2 regions of the Bacillus songklensis genome follow, and region 2 is predicted to be linked to the other one. Evidence: riboswitches for the same ligand, from Rfam matches in the RefSeq annotation. Region 2 holds a riboswitch; the other holds the start of a gene.

Region 1 (8,242 bases), on a different contig from region 2:
CATGGGCTTTTTTCTTTCGCCTCCTTTGGATGGTTCTTTATAAAGGGAAGGTAGAAACGTATAGGCAGGCAGTAAGGAGAGCACAAAAAGCGAGTGAAATATTGAGTGAATATGCCCGGATCCATGGAAAAGTTGTTTTCGTGGGGCATGGGATTTTTAATAGAATGGTGGCAAAAGAACTGAAAAAGCAAGGATGGAAAGGAGAATATCCGCCATGCCGCCATCATTTTTACTGCACGACATATGTTCAGGGAGAAAGGGGAAGCGATGAGTACGTGCCGCCCTCGTTAAATCGACAAAGATAAATTGGCTGACTTCAATACGTGTTGGGAGGGCGGAGCTGATAAATATGAACGTGCTTCTGATTTTTGCTAGATGGGAGATTCATAAAGAAAAAGTTTTTTAGAAAAATCTTAATTTTCAACACTTCCGTGGTAGAAAATAGTCGATAGTTAGTATATGATAAGAAGGAGCTTATTTTTTTAATAGTAAATGATAGCGGTTACAAAATTGTCCAACCGCTTGTTTTAAATAGGGGAGGAGAATTGCGATGAGCGACATCAATCGAACAGACGTCCTAGTTGTTGGAGGTGGATTGGCAGGCCTTTCTGCAGCGGCTTACCTGGCGAAGAAAGGAAAGAAAGTTACCCTGTTAGAAAGGGGAAAACTCGGGGGAAGAGCTGTTACTCTAATGATTAAAGGGTTTTCGTTCAACTTTGGTGCTCATGCGATCTATGGTCGTGATACATCTTTTTTGCGCAAATTAGAAAAAGAGTTAAATATTCATATTAACTGGCGTGATTTTGAACCGACGAAAGCAAAATATGATATCGGAACGGATTTAACGGACGTGCCGGCTAACATTCAAGGATTGTTCCGCACAAAACTGTTAAAAGGTGTCGATAAAATTAAATTTACCTTTGAGATTTTTAAAACATTAATTCACTTAGAAAAAGGTCATCCACATCAATCCATCAAACATTGGCTGGATGAGCGCAAGATCAGTGATGAAGTAAAAGAAATGATGTTGACGCTGGCATCATCCAACTTTTTCACAAACGAGCCGGAAAAAATTCCGTCAGATGTATATTTCCAGTATTATCAGCGTTTATTCACAACAAATAAGCCGGTTGCCTATATAGGCGGGGGCTGGGAAGCACTCATTGATGAGTTTGTCCGTGTAATTGAAGAAAACGGCGGAACGATTTTGACCAAGAAAAAAGCGGAGTCTGTTGAAACATACAACAATCGTGTAACAGCGGTAATTTCGAGCGAGGAACGCTTTGAGGCAGACGAATTTATTTTCTGTATCCCGCCAAAAGAATTGGAAAAATTATTTGTAGATTCAAACATTCAGCATTTTATCGAACAATATGCAAGCTATGAACCTACATATGTATTCGTATATGATGTCGGACTTAAGAAGAGGATTGAAGTGCCATATACGTATATTTATGACAAAAAGAATCGCATGTTCATTACCGACATATCGTTCTATGATGAAACATGTGTGCCGGAAGGCGGTCAGTTGCTTCAGGCCATTGCCTATATATCAAAAAGTGAAGCGGAAGACAAAGAGCATACGGCAAAGGTACAGCAAAAAATTGAAGAATTGTATGATAAGCATTTTGCAGGCTGGCGCGATGAGCTTGTTGTTCCACGTGTTTCAAAGCGAGCATCCGCTCAGGAGCTAAAATGGACCATTTACCAGGAGCCGATGCCAACCTTCTTCCCGGCTTACCGAAACCTGTTCTTTGCCGGAGACTGGTGTGAAGGGGAAGGCCAATTGTCTGAATTATCGTTCTCTAGTGCGTATCAAGTGAGTCAATTAATTTTAGAAAAACCGCAAGCCCAAAACCGTTATATTTCGTAATCTTTTCATGGTGAAAGCGATTAGCTGAAGGAGCACACCGTTCCCAGCTAATCGCTTTTTTATGCATCAACATTTAAATTACGGATAAACGCCTAATTTAATCGGGACGAATTCCTATTTTTGTACAGATTGAATAGTGTAAACTGTACTGATGATATACGGAAGGAGTCAAACGAATGAGAAAAGGTTATTACGACCGTATGAGTCCTTTTTACGGACAGATGTACGGATATCCTTATGGCGATGAGCAAGGAATGGGAACGCCTTATACGATGGGTTATGGGATGCAGTTTCCATCGATGATGCCGGGTCAACAGATGATGCCGGGTCAACAGATGATGCCGGGCCAACAGATGATGCCGGGTCAACAGATGATGCCGGGTCAACAGATGATGCCGGGTCAACAGATGATGCCGGGTCAACCAATGATGCCGGGGCAACCAATGATGCCGGGGCAACCAATGATGCCGGGGCAACCAATGATGCCGGGCCAACAGACGATGCCGGGTCAACCAATGATGCCGGGTCAACAGATGATGCCGGGGCAACCAATGATGCCGGGTCAACCAATGATGCCGGGTCAACCGATGATGCCGGGTCAATCGCTGATGTCCCCTGATCAAAGTATGATGGGGATGTTTCCGCAAATGCCGGGGACCCGAGATATACTTTAACCTAAAAAAAGGGCGAAGGTTGCCCTTTTTTTGTTAGGGTACTTCCGCAAAAATTGCTATTTTTTTAGAGGGGGAACTGGACCAGCCCATTGCATTCCTATTGGCCATCCCGTTCCTTATACTATAATGATAAGTAGGGAAAACTGTGACTACATAGGGTTGATGGGCTGGATGACATATATGGTTGGTGTGGATATTGCGACAGCAACTAAAAAAAAGCGTACCTTTGACAGGTACGCTTTTTTAGTTCGAAATGGGACAAAAAGTGAATACAATAGGGAGTGACTTGCATTAGCTATTTTCGTTTTGTACAATGGGACAATGAACAATCGGTATGTTGAAGGGAGGAGCGAATAGTGAAAAAGTGGTTACTATGGTTGACGATGTTTGGGATTTTCTATTTTTCGAATACTCCTCATTTAATCGTATCAGATCCTTCAACTTGGATGAACAAACCCCAATTTGAAAAAGGTGTTACTCTCTCTTTTTTGTTTGATGGGAAAAGTATCTTTTATTTCCCATGGATAAACGTGGTTCAAACAGAATTTATCCTCCATAAACTGGGGCATATTTTGTTCTTTTCTTTGCTGACGATTTTCATGTTTTTAAATATGAAGCAAACTAAAATGAGGTATTTTCATACTTGGTTATGGACGACACTCTTTGCATTTACCGACGAAGTTCATCAGTTTTTTGTAGTGGGAAGAAGCGGGAGATTTATTGACTTTTTATTTGATTCCGCCGTTTGTATCGTTTGTCTAATCAGTATTTTTGTTTTCGCTTCATGTCAAAGGCGCAAGGAAATATCAGAAACATTGTCTCTTCAAGCTTTCTTTAAAAAAGGTTGACCCATTTTGTTTACTCCATAAACGGATGAAATGAAAAGGAAGGCAGTAGTAGGCGAAAAACAAATTTTTTGAGTACTAAGAACTAAATGCGTATAATAAAAAAGAACAAAAAGCGTGGGGGGAAAATAATGAAACAAATCAATACAAAACAAGAATACAGCGAGCAAATCTCTCAAGATCAACTAACCGTAGGAATTTTCACTACAACATGGTGTCCTGATTGTAAACGTCTTGATATGTTCATTGATGAAATCATTGCAGAAAACAAAGATAAAAATTGGTTTAAGATTGATCGTGACGAGTTCCCCGAACTTTCAGAAGAGCAAAACGTAATGGGAATCCCGTCATTGTTAGTATTTAAAAATGGTGAAAAATTAGCTCATTTGCATAGTGCCAATGCAAAAACTCCGGATGCCGTGAGAGAATTTTTAGAACAGCTATAAGTTGAATCTTGACGATAAAAAGAAATAGTCACTAAACAACGGCTCTCTGAGGAAAATAAGAGGGTCTTTTTTTTGTCAAGGTACTGTTCTTTGAATCTATGACTTTTCCAGTTCTAATAAGGGCATTTGGAAAAAATTCATGTGCAAAATTAGATTGAATGCATTAGAAAAATGCGCTTTTCCTTCATCAGGAACGAATTACCCTTTGGCAATTAGTTGGAAGAATCGGGCTCTTATGGATTGTTGTTTTTCTTCGAACGCATGAGGACGATGACAGGATAAATGGTGTTTAAAGAAAAATCGAAGTCAAAAGAAAATCTTTGCAATCTGTATGTCGTGCGCTATACTAATATGGTGAAAATCAAATAGCTGTTCAATAAGGTCCTGATAATTGGAAGAATTATTGGGTTAAAAGGGAAGTTTGGTGAAAATCCAGCACGGTCCCGCCACTGTAATCACTAAAATCGCACCATTTACCACTGTCGCCTGCAATTGATGGGAAGGAGGTGTGATTGTTAAGGTGTAAGTCAGGAGACCTGCCTTGTTGTAATCTGTCCAGCCTTCGAGGAAAGGGAAGCAGGTTCGTGAAGAGTCGTGTTTGAATCTCTTTAGGAGATCAAGAAAAAATCGCCTTTGTACATAGTCGACTATGATCACAGCCGCTTTGCTTTCTTCGGAAGCAAGGTTTTTTTATTTTTCAGCATTTTGAAGGAGGGTTTCATCATGTTAAAACATGGAAGGCTGCTGACACTGCTTATAGCACTCATGATGTTCTTAGCGGCATGCGGTGGAGCGGCAGAAAGCAATACAAAACAATCGGAAACAAAACAAATTGGGGAAAAAGTTGTACAAGACTTTCCGGTAACGATGAAAGATGCACGTGGTAAAGAGGTAACGTTAGATTCGAAACCGAAGAAGATTGTTTCTTTAATACCAAGCAATACGGAAATTTTGTTTGAACTGGGATTAAATAAGCAAATAATCGGCGTCTCCAATTACGATAACTATCCAGAAGAAGCATTAAAAAAAGAGAAGGTTGGAGATACGAACGTTAACGTGGAGAAAATCGTATCTCTTCAGCCAGATATTGTATTTGCCCATGCCTCAGCAATGGGAAGTTCACCAGATGCATTTCAACAGCTGGAAGATGCGGGAGTAAAAGTGTTTGTGGTGAAAGATGCCACTTCGTTTGAACAAGTATATAATTCTATTATTACGATGGGAACATTAACGGGAAAGCAAACAGAAGCAGAGAAAATCGTAAAAGATATGAAAGCTGATGTGGCGGCAATCAAGGAAAAAGCAAATAAGATTGATGAAAAAGACCGTAAAATGGTCTGGGTCGAGGTATCGGGAGAGCCTGAGATTTATACGACAGGAAAAGGCACATTCATGGATGAAATGTTGAACATCATTGGAGCGAAAAATGCAGCGGAAAATGAAAAAGGATGGGTTATGATGTCAGAGGAAAAGGCGGTCCAGCTAAATCCGGATGTCATCATTACCACTTACGGCTACTATGACAAAGAAGCGGCCCAAAAAGTATTGAAACGTCCGGCATGGCAAAATGTAACGGCTGTAAAGGAGAAAAAGGTGTTGGATGTAAATTCTGATAAGGTTACACGTCCGGGCCCGCGTTTAGCGGAAGGGCTGCAAGAACTGGCAAAAGCCGTTTATCCTGAGGTGTACAATTAAAGAGCTATGGGGGCATTTTCCTTCAAGGAAGTTTGAAGGTTTGCCCCCATTTTCAAATCTATCATTAATAGAAAAAACAGATATTCTTCTCATGCAAACAAAACATCTTTATTATACATATAGCTGCGGTGTGTTGGGAGATGGGGTGAAATGGGCAAATACCTTTTATAATCGGTATGTAGATAAAAATTATTGTTGTGACGAACCAAAACGAGAATTTACCGAATTTTTAAAAAGCAGATACATGGAGGCGGATGGCACGGTCGGGTTTATGACGGCCGTCCGGCTTCATCGGCGTGTCGTTCTTATCTGGCACAAGATGAGAAGGTCAATGTGACTTCCGTTGTAACAACAGTCGGAAAATTGGTTCATATAAGCTTATACAAAGCATTGGGAGGAGGACGACAAAAAGAATGGAGGGAATGATCGTATTCATCTTAACACGGATGGCGGGGGTTACGGGAGCCGTCATGCTAGATCAACTTCTTGGAGACCCGCATCATTGGCCGCATCCTGTTCGATGGTTCGGGCAGTGGATTTCCTGGCTGGATGATAAATTGAATCGAGGGGAAAAGAAAAAAATAAGAGGTTTGGTTATTGTGGCAAGTATGGCTTTTTGGACGATAGGGCTTGGTGGAGTCATTGTTTATTCAGCCTATCAACTCCATCTTATGATCGGTATTTTCATAGAAATTGTTATCATTTATACGACGATTGCGCAAAAGTCATTGATGGAAGCGGCTGTCAATGTCGCCAAACCTTTGGCTGCAGGGGATATAGAGAGTGCGCGTAAGGAAGTCGGAATGATTGTTGGCCGTGATACAGAGCACTTGACAGAACAAGAGATCGCCAGGGCGACGGTAGAGACAGTGGCGGAAAATACAAGTGACGGAGTAACGGCTCCTCTGTTTTTTGCGTTTCTAGGCGGTGCTCCCCTCGCGTTATTTTACCGTGCCATCAATACGTGCGACTCGATGGTTGGGTATAAAAATGAGCGCTACGGGCAATTCGGTTTTTTCAGTGCTAAATGTGATGATGTATTGAACTATATACCGAGCCGGTTTACTGCTTTTGTGATGGCTGTGATGAATATTGGCCATAGTCAATTTTCCGTCCGGCATGTGTTTTCTCTTATCAAGCGGGATGCCCGAAAGCACCCGAGTCCAAATAGCGGATATGGGGAGAGTGCAATGGCCGCTTTGCTTGGTGTTCAATTAGGCGGCATGAATACGTATGAAGGTATTTCCTCACACCGCCCCAAGATAGGGGACCCGCTTGCTGAACTATCGACCGCAATGATCATGGAGGCTGTTCAAATGATGAGACGGACTGTCTTCGGATTTGTATTATGCCTGATAAGTTTAGGAGGTGTTTTTATTGCTGCCCTCACATGGAGCTAATCCGCATTTATTGTTACAGGAATTAAAGGTGGAAGAGAAACAGAGTGTCATAGATTTTAGTGTCAACATTAACCCGCTCGGCGTGCCCAATCGTATTGTGGAATTGTGGCCTTTCATGCAAAAGGCGGCTTTTTCCTACCCATCCGTCCAGGCAGAAGAACTAACAGTTGGGCTGGCTCTGCATCTGACCATCAAGCAGGACGAACTGTTGGTAACAAACGGAGCGGCAGAAGCCTTTTTTCTTATTGCTGGTTTATTGACAGGCAAAAAATCGGTAATCGTTGACCCGACATTTGTAGAATATCGCCAGGCATGCGAGGTATTCGGTTGTGATATCGTATCAGTCCCGCTGGATGAACGAGAGGGGTGGCAGTGGTCTTTAGGCTCATTGCTTGATGCCGTTCCTTTAGCGGATGCGATTTGGATTTGCCATCCGAACAATCCGACAGGCGTGATGTATCCTTTGGATGAGTGGGAGGTTTTATTAGAGCAAGCAAAAGCGCATAACACCATCCTGATCATTGATGAAGCATTTCTTGATTTCGTTGATTCGCCTATCGATTTTATCCCTTACTTAAAAAAGGGATACCCGATTATCCTTGTAAGATCGATGACGAAAATGTTCCATATTGCCGGTATTAGGCTCGGGTATATCATCTCTTCTCCTAATCTGATTTCGCTTTTATCTGAACGGCAGCCGCCTTGGAGTGTCAACGGTGTGGCACAGCAAATCGGAGTGGCTTGTTTACGGGAGACATCATTTGTTCAAGAAACGATTGCATTTGTCAAAAAAGAGCGGGAATGGCTTATGGAACAGCTCTTGCAACTGGGGCTCATCATATCACCTTCTGTCACTAACTTCTTTCTTTGTTCCATACCAAACGGATGGTCGTCTCGGGGCTGGTTAACTTATTTGGCAAAAGAGGGAATTGTAGCGCGTCACACGGAAAACTTCAATGGTTTGGACGGTCGCTTTATTCGTTTAGCTGTAAAAACGAGGTTAGAAAATGAGCGGCTAGTACAGGTAATCAAAAAAGGACTGACTGGTTATGTTCATTTTTGTTAGCGGCGGCGTTCGCAGCGGAAAATCAGCATGGGCCGAAACGCTTGTTGATCGATTGAGAGAAAAACATTCCAGGTGTGTGTATGTAGCAACAAGCCTTATTACCGATGAAGAGATGAAAGAGCGTATGAGGCTCCATCAAGTTGAACGGGAACGATCCTCCATCAGGTGGAAAACGATTGAGCAGACGAGAGATTTACAACATATTGTTCCGGATTTAACGGGCGATGATATCGTTTTACTTGA
Region 2 (8,242 bases):
CTTTGACAGAGGATAAAAAATTAACAGAGTCAATTGAAGCGGTAACCACGGTTGATCTTGAATGCTTCATCGCAGATATTGCCGCAATTTCATCAATATAAGCCAATACTTTTCCGCCAAAAATAGAGCCTAAGTGGTTCGTATCAGGGGGCAGCACTAATCTTGTTTGAACAACCCTTGATTCATTCATCGCCTTTTCTTGCTGCACAAATTTTCCTCCTTATAATTCATCAAAACCATTCACATCAGATGTCTTCGTATACTGTCTTGATCTTTGTTCAAAGAAATCCGTTTTCCCTAAATCCACTTCCTGGTAAGCGATGATCCAGCGAAGCGGATTATGAATAGGCGCGTCCGGAAAAGCCAGACGTCCAAACCCCAGCTGATTGCAGCGCTTATTTGCCATATATTGAATATACTGCGTCAGTTCAGACATCGTTATTCCATTAAACTTTTCACCAATGACGTCATTGGCCCATTCGATTTCGAGGCGGGCTGCTTCCCTGAATGTTTCAATTACGAATTCCTTTAATTCCCCTGTTCGGTATTGAGGATATTCGCTCAATACTTCTTTAAAAATCTGCTCAAACAATCCAACATGAATTTGTTCATCACGGTTAATGTAATTAATCATTGTAGAACTTGCCAGCATTTTTTGATTGCGTGCCAGATTGTAAAAGAAAGCAAACCCGCTGTAGAAAAACAGTCCCTCTAAAATAATATCAAATACAATGGATTTTAAGAAGTTCTCTACGGTCGGTTCCTGTGAAAATTGTTTATATCCATTTGTCACAAAATCATTTCGTTCACGAAGCTTTTCTTCTGTACGCCAATATTCAAACACCTCATCCTGTTTTGTTTTAGATACAAGACTGGATAAAACGTATGAGTAGGAGTGAGTATGAATGACCTCTTGCTGTGCCAGCATGATCATCAAAGCATTGACAGATGAGTCCGTAATATAGTCTGCCGCCTTTTTAGCATAATCAGATTGGATGCTGTCTAATAAGGCCAACAACCCGATAATCTTTAAAAAACTTTCCTGCTCCTGTTTGGTCAAAAGCTGAAATTGTTTAATATCCTGGCTCATATTGATTTCAAACGGGGTCCAGAAATTAGCCAGCATGCGCTTATATTTCGGATATGCCCATGGGTAGCGGACATCATCCCAGTTTAAAATGTTGGAGCTGCTTCCGTTGATGATGCTTGTGGCACGATTAGGAGCTTGTTCATCCATTAATGCCCGTTGTATTAATGTTGTCATTGTTTCTCCCCCTTTAGCTGTGACAGCTTTCACATTCATCAATGACTTCGCTGGACGTAGATCGAACATAATACGTCGTTTTCAGCTTGTTCTTCCAGGCCATCATGTGCAAGTCCAACAGCTCTTTTGCCTTAATATCGTTACGCACATACAGATTAAAAGAGATAGACTGATCAATGTGACGCTGACGTTTAGCATTTTGTAAAATGCTCCATCTTTGATCAATATGATAGGTTGATTTATAGTACCATGTTGTTTCAGCATTCAAATCTGGAGCGGTAACTGGAATCTTATAGTTCTTTTTTTCCTCTGAATAGGATTTGCGGAAAATTGGGTCAATGCTTGCGGTGGATCCGGCGATAATGGATGTAGATGAGTTAGGTGCCACTGCCAATAAGTAGCCGTTGCGGATACCCTTTTGCTTCACAAGCTCCCGAAGCTCTTTCCATTCGTCTGATACATAGCCGCGCAGCTCGAAATATGCACCTGTCTCCCAATCGGATCCTTGGAATAAAGGATAGGCTCCCTTCTCTTCGGCCAACTCCATGCTTGCTTTTATCGTCAAGTAAGCGATGTTCTCATACAGTTCATCACAGTATTGGACAGCCTCCTCAGACTCCCAGGCAATTTTTTTTAAGGCCAGTAAATGATGCCATCCAAATGTACCCCCGCCCACTGCCCTATATTTTTCGTTTGTGAGCTTCGCTTGCAGAACAGGCAGATCGTTTAGGTCAATCACATTATCAAGCATACGACTTTGAATCTTGATTAATCTTTCTAACACGTTTTCTGTGACAGCTTTCGCTAAATTAATAGAGGATAAATTACAAGTAACGAAATCTCCCGGTTCCTTCGTCACTACAATTCTCCCGTCTTCCAATCTCTCTTCTGTCACTTTTGTGATACTCATATTTTGAGCAATCTCTGTACATAAATTAGAACCGTAAATCATGCCTGCATGCTTGTTCGGATTCATCCGATTTACTGTATCGCGATAAAGCATATAAGGTGTACCGGTTTCAAGCTGGCTTTTCATGATGCCTTTGAAAATTTCAATGGCGGGCACGACATCCCATAACAAACCTCTTTCACCAAACAAACCTTGGTCTGCTGCCTGAACACACTCAAAATATTTAGTACGGAAGCTTCCGCTGCCTTCTTCCTCATCATAGTAATCCTCTAAACTGTAATTCATTACTTTCCGAATCGTGTGGGGATCAAAAATGTACCATTCTTCACGCGCTTCTACCTTTTCCATAAATAAATCCGGTATGCAGACTCCTGTAAATAGATCATGAGTGCGCTGACGCTCGTCTCCGTTATTTAACCGTGTATCCAAAAATGAGAAGATATCTTTATGGGTCACATCTAAAAAAACTGCAATTGCACCCTGACGCTGACCTAATTGATCCACGCTAACCGCAGTGTTGTTAAGCTGTTTCATCCACGGAATTCAAAATTGTTACTCTTCGTTATAAAGATGAAGGGATAGGTCATTTCTGCCTACCTCTCTATGTCGCCATAGAGTTCAGACTATATCATTATCCAATTTTTTAATTTTCTTGAGTTTTGATCCGAAAGATATTTTTATTTTTGATTGTTTCACACTCATACTCTTTACCATTTTTCTGAGCTTCATTACTACATTTTGGCTACAGAATTTTTGAGTCGCTTTTCCTTTTTTGTAAGCATAAAATTCTTCGCCACAAAAATTACAGTTGAATGGATGTTTTTTCTTACATAGTTTTTATCATATGCCACTATTGCCACCTCCTTTTTGGCTCTTTTAAGTAACTCTATAAAATTAACCTTTCTACTCAAGAAAAAATTGGATAGGCGGCTCGGGTTGTAAAATTACTTTTATAACCACTTAGTCGTTGGACCTTCTTCCTAACTTATCTCAGGAAGCTTGGCTGCTGATTAACCGCAATCTTGGATTTTCAGGGGTCAATACGTCATTACTGCGTATCATCCTACCTTGATATACTCGGTCTTTCCAGCAATTGACCGCCTTTTTATACAAACATTACTGCCTGCAGGCGCTATTCCTTAACGCCACTTGAAACACCTTTAAACCCTTTAATATCACTTCCGCGGCTTCTTACCTTCCCCAGGTATGCACCGATACCTCCACCGTTTTTACTAACTGTCGCAATATCCGTATTGCTGTCATAAATTCCTCTCAAGCTGTCATCGATCGTATCAATAAAGCAGCTCGATAACTGTCCGTAGCTTTTCCCCGCATTCGCCAGTGTCGGTGTCGCAACGGTCATATATAAGTTCGACAATGCCCAGTACGCTTCCTTAATGAGTTCCAAACGCTTCTCTTTTGATTCTTTCATCATCAGTGTCATCGCGATAATCAAAAAGCGCTCTTGCGGCAGTTCGTACACATCACCGCTGTGCGACTTGGCCAGGTAACGGTCCGCCAATGTCACCAAACCGATGTATGTAAACAAGTGGTCCCGCTCCTGAACGATGATTTGCTGCAGACTATCAATTTCATTTTGGGTATATTCGTTCAAAAGATTTTCGCTGTAAATTCCGATATCCGTTAAAGATCGAATCAGCTCATACAATGACCCGTATTTTTCTTTAGCCTCGTATCCTCTCGAAATCGCAGCCTTTCTATACAGCTGGCCCAAATATACTCTGGCAGCTGCATACGTCCAGTTCGGCTCTTCTACTGATATTCTCTCCAAAGCGGATAAAACCAGCAAATTACCGATTTGTTCTTCTGTCATATCATTTTTGTATGAAAGAGCATGTCCAATCTTTTCACGATAAGATACAAAATCTAATTGCGGAAATGAATCTACAAGCTCCTCTAAGCATGTTGTCACATTGTTTGTCATGGCTGCCGCATAAGTATTTTCCATACCGTTTCCTCCTTTTTCAATTTTCAATAAAAAAACGCCCATCGGAGTTCGATGAGCGAATAGAACGGAATGGGAAAAGGGTACACGACACCTTCTCCACTCACGTTCTATCCTCTCACCTCCCGAAGAAGATAGCACGATGTAAAATAGGCAGGTCTCCTGACTTATGCATCATCCTACTTTAAGGCCTTCCCATGAAGCAGCTTCACAGTGGGTTTCCTTATTTCATCAGCAATTACAGTTGCGGGTACAGCTCCGGATTTCCACCGGATTCCCTTTTCAGTTGCTTTCGCAACACCTATTTCACTGAGCAACACAATATGTTGTATTTTAACAAACAGAAAATAACTATATCTTGTTGTCTCATTCATTATAAAGCTAAAATTTTCATCTGACAACTGTTTTTTCCACTTTAAATTAAAATCCCTCATTCGACAAGAGGGATGGCTCCAAACGACGAAAACCATGTCGTTTGAGGACACCCCTCCAATGGATCATCACATTTATTTTCATAAAATCAAAATTTTTGTCGACTCTTCATTCCATGCAAAAATAAAGATCTCTTGCTGTTTAACTCATTAGTCAGCCTGAGTCATACAAAGCTACATAGCCTTATATGTTTTTGTTTCATATGTAACTTTTTTCAAAAATTCTCTATCGATTTCAAAACCCATTCCAATTTTTGATGGGACCTGAATATAACCATCCGTCACTATTACTTCAGGCACGATGACGTCTTTTTCCCAGTAGCGGGATGATGCTGAAATGTCTCCTGGAATCGTAAATCCCGGTAGAGAGGCAAGAGCAATATTATGGGCGCGGGATACACCAGATTCCAACATTCCTCCAACCCATAAATCAATCCGTTGGTCCAAGCATAAATCATGAATTCGCTTCGCTTCTGTTAACCCTCCTACTCGTCCTACCTTTACGTTCACAATCTGACAGCTCCCCAGTTCAATCGCTTTACGAACATCATCATATGAAACGATGCTTTCATCAAGACAGATGGGGGTCATGATCTCCCGCTGCAGCTTAGCATGATCCACAATGTCATCCGAATCTAAGGGTTGTTCAATCATCATGAGCTCAAATTCATCAAGAAGTTTTAGCCTTTCTATATCATGTAAGGTGTAAGCTGAATTGGCATCTGCCATTAAAGGAAGAGAAGGATATTCCTTTCGAATTTGCCTAATGAGTTCATAATCATATCCCGGTTTAATTTTCACTTTAAAACGTTTGTACCCTTCTTTTAAATACTGTTCGATTTTGGCCAGCATTTTCGGAATATCATCTATTCCGATCACCACACCCGCTTCAATTTTATTTCTGGTACCTCCAAGTACTGAGGCAAGGGGCTTTTCTCTCTTTGTGGCATATAGATCCCATAAAGCTGTATCCAATCCCGCTTTTGCCATGCGGTTTCGTTTCACAGGAGAAAAAACAGCGGTCAAATCTTCAGGATGCTTACATTCACCTTTTAACAAAGAGGGAATAAGGAATTCATCGAGCACATGGAAACAAGTCTGAATGGTCTCTTCTGTGTACCACGGGATGGAAAATGCAACAACCTCTCCCCATCCCGTTACCCCGTCTGTGTCTTCCACTTCGACTAAAATCATTTCACGCTTTTGTACCTTTCCGTAGCTCGTCACAAACGGGGCCAATAAATCCATCTTGATAAAGCGCAGTATAACGTACTTAATGTTCATCTTGCTTTCCTACATACTTCTCTAATAATAAAGGCAACTGACGGCGTACAAGTTTATTGGACGCATTGCGGGGCAGTCCATCTACAAAATAAATATGATGGGGTACTTTGTATTTCGCCAGACGCTCCAGGCAATAATGTTTGACCTCTTCTTCAGTCAAAAATGCGCCTTTTTGTTTCACAAGAAACGCACATGGAATTTGTCCCCATTTCTCATCTTCCATTCCTGTTACACCTGCATCAATGATGAGCGGATGCGATAACAGCACAGATTCTATCTCGGCAGGATACACGTTTTCGCCCCCTGATATAATTAAGTCAGAGCGCCTGTCCAAAACATATAAAAACCCCTCTTCATCGAGGTAACCGATATCTCCTGTATGAAACCATCCGTTTTGAAGCGCTTCATTCGTGGCTTCCGGCCGATTTAAATAGCCTTCGGTGACATTCGGACCTTTTACCACAATTTCCCCCGGCTGCTTGGCTTCCGCTTTTTCACCTTGTCTTGTTTGAATTTGTACCTCACAAGGAAATAAGGGTTTCCCTGCTGATCCTAGCTTAGTGAGACTGTACTCGGGGGGAAGTGTCACGATTTGAGAAGCGGTCTCGGTCATTCCATATGTTTGATAGACCGGAATATTTAAATCCGAACATCTTTCAAGAACAGGCAATGGAGCCGGTCCACCCCCTAGTAGCATACAGCGAAAATGGGATGGATATGCCTCATCCCCTAAGTCATCCAGCATTCTTGAAAGCATCGCCGTGACGACCGACGCAATCGTAATCCCCTCTTCCTTAATCGCCCGATTAGCAAGGGAAGGATCAAACTTCTCGTGCAAGACCACTTTCATACCATAAATGATACCTCTCATTAATATGGATAGACCGCTAATATGAAAAAGAGGTACAGTACAAAGCCAAGCATCCTTATCCTGAAGCCCAAGATTCAAAGCTGAACCAACAGCACTCCACCAGTGATTGCCATAAGTCTGCATGACCCCTTTTGGGTTTCCGGTCGTACCGGATGTATACATAATGGTATCAATGTTATCCAGCTGGAACTCTTTAATCCAATCAAACGTTTGTTTAGATGTCTGCATGACCTCTTTAAAAGTATGAATCTTAATGTCCAGATAAACTTGAGCCTCTTTTGCAGTATGTAAAAAGTCCTCATTTACCAACAATGTTTTAACACCCGCATCTTCCAATTGAAATCGCATTTCATGGGATGTTAAACGTGTGTTTAACAGCAATGTCTTTGCGCCAATATACTTCATCGCATGAATAAATATCACCATTTCAAGACTGTTGGAAGCTAAAATGGCTGTCATATCGCTTTTTCTTATACCTAACGACACACATTTCTCGGCTAAGCCAAGAGCTTGTTCATGAAGCTGCCGAAATGTTAATACACCACTTGGTGCCGATATCGCTATACGATCTGGAGTTAAGTCCGCCCGCTTCATAAGCCAATTTGGAATTGTTTGATAAGTCACTGTATTCACTCCTTGCATGAATGTTCAAAAAAAACAGCTCGATGAACCATTCATCAAGCTGTTTTTGTAATCACGGAAAACGAGGGAATTGGCCGAAGTCCGGTTTGCGTTTTTCTTTGAATGCATCGCGGCCTTCTTTCGCTTCATCGGTTGTATAGTAAAGAAGCGTTGCATCTCCAGCCAGCTGCTGCAAGCCTGCTAAACCGTCAGAGTCTGCATTAAACGCTGCTTTTAAGAAACGAAGAGCTGTCGGGCTTTTCTCTAGGATTTCTTCACACCATTTAATCGTTTCCGCCTCTAATTGTTCAAGCGGTACTACTGTGTTTACTAAACCCATATCCAATGCTTCCTGTGCATTGTATTGACGGCATAAGTACCAGATTTCACGTGCTTTTTTATGGCCGACAATACGCGCTAAATAGCCTGAACCGTACCCAGCGTCAAAGCTTCCCACTTTCGGGCCTGTTTGGCCGAAAATCGCATTGTCAGCAGCAATCGTTAAATCACATACAAGATGAAGAACATGTCCACCGCCGATGGCGTAACCCGCTACCATCGCGATGACCGGCTTTGGAATGACACGAATTAAACGTTGTAAATCTAAAACATTTAGACGTGGAATCTCGTCTTCTCCCACATAGCCGCCATGGCCGCGCACTTTTTGGTCACCGCCGGAACAGAATGCTTTCTCGCCCGCTCCTGTTAAAACGATGACTCCAATGTTAGAGTCGTCACGAGCATAAGCAAATGCATCGATTAATTCCATTACTGTTTTAGGACGAAATGCATTGCGTACCTCAGGACGATTGATTGTAATCTTGGCAATTCCATTGTACGTTTCATATAAAATATCTTCATACTGACGTTCTGACATCCATTCTACTGCCATAAC

What was found. A riboswitch is a leader RNA that binds a small molecule or an ion and turns the genes downstream of it on or off. The one in region 2 is predicted to bind cobalamin.
Region 1: it holds a riboswitch for cobalamin, as region 2 does, so the genes downstream of both, ACFOU2_RS01395 (ABC transporter substrate-binding protein) here and ACFOU2_RS14945 (ribonucleotide reductase N-terminal alpha domain-containing protein) in region 2, are expected to answer to the same signal.

Annotation. Positions count from the first base shown of each region.
Region 1 covers NZ_JBHRZT010000007.1:160,712-168,953, reverse strand. Annotated here, with positions in the region: gene ACFOU2_RS01420 (histidine phosphatase family protein) at 1-305, shown strand, start outside; gene ACFOU2_RS01415 (phytoene desaturase family protein) at 551-1,873, shown strand; gene ACFOU2_RS01410 (hypothetical protein) at 2,050-2,547, shown strand; gene ACFOU2_RS01405 (VanZ family protein) at 2,904-3,395, shown strand; gene ACFOU2_RS01400 (thioredoxin family protein) at 3,482-3,838, shown strand; cobalamin riboswitch at 4,201-4,396, shown strand; gene ACFOU2_RS01395 (ABC transporter substrate-binding protein) at 4,562-5,533, shown strand; gene ACFOU2_RS01390 (adenosylcobinamide amidohydrolase) at 5,625-5,870, shown strand; gene cbiB (adenosylcobinamide-phosphate synthase CbiB) at 5,947-6,933, shown strand; gene cobD (threonine-phosphate decarboxylase CobD) at 6,902-7,999, shown strand; gene ACFOU2_RS01375 (bifunctional adenosylcobinamide kinase/adenosylcobinamide-phosphate guanylyltransferase) at 7,983-8,242, shown strand, end outside.
Region 2 covers NZ_JBHRZT010000059.1:20,073-28,314, reverse strand. Annotated here, with positions in the region: gene ACFOU2_RS14960 (acyl-CoA thioesterase) at 1-208, opposite strand, end outside; gene ACFOU2_RS14955 (ribonucleotide-diphosphate reductase subunit beta) at 221-1,264, opposite strand; partial or broken gene ACFOU2_RS14950 (ribonucleoside-diphosphate reductase subunit alpha) at 1,278-2,717, opposite strand; partial or broken gene ACFOU2_RS14945 (ribonucleotide reductase N-terminal alpha domain-containing protein) at 3,316-4,143, opposite strand; cobalamin riboswitch at 4,276-4,460, opposite strand; gene menC (o-succinylbenzoate synthase) at 4,746-5,855, opposite strand; gene ACFOU2_RS14935 (o-succinylbenzoate--CoA ligase) at 5,845-7,350, opposite strand; gene menB (1,4-dihydroxy-2-naphthoyl-CoA synthase) at 7,421-8,239, opposite strand.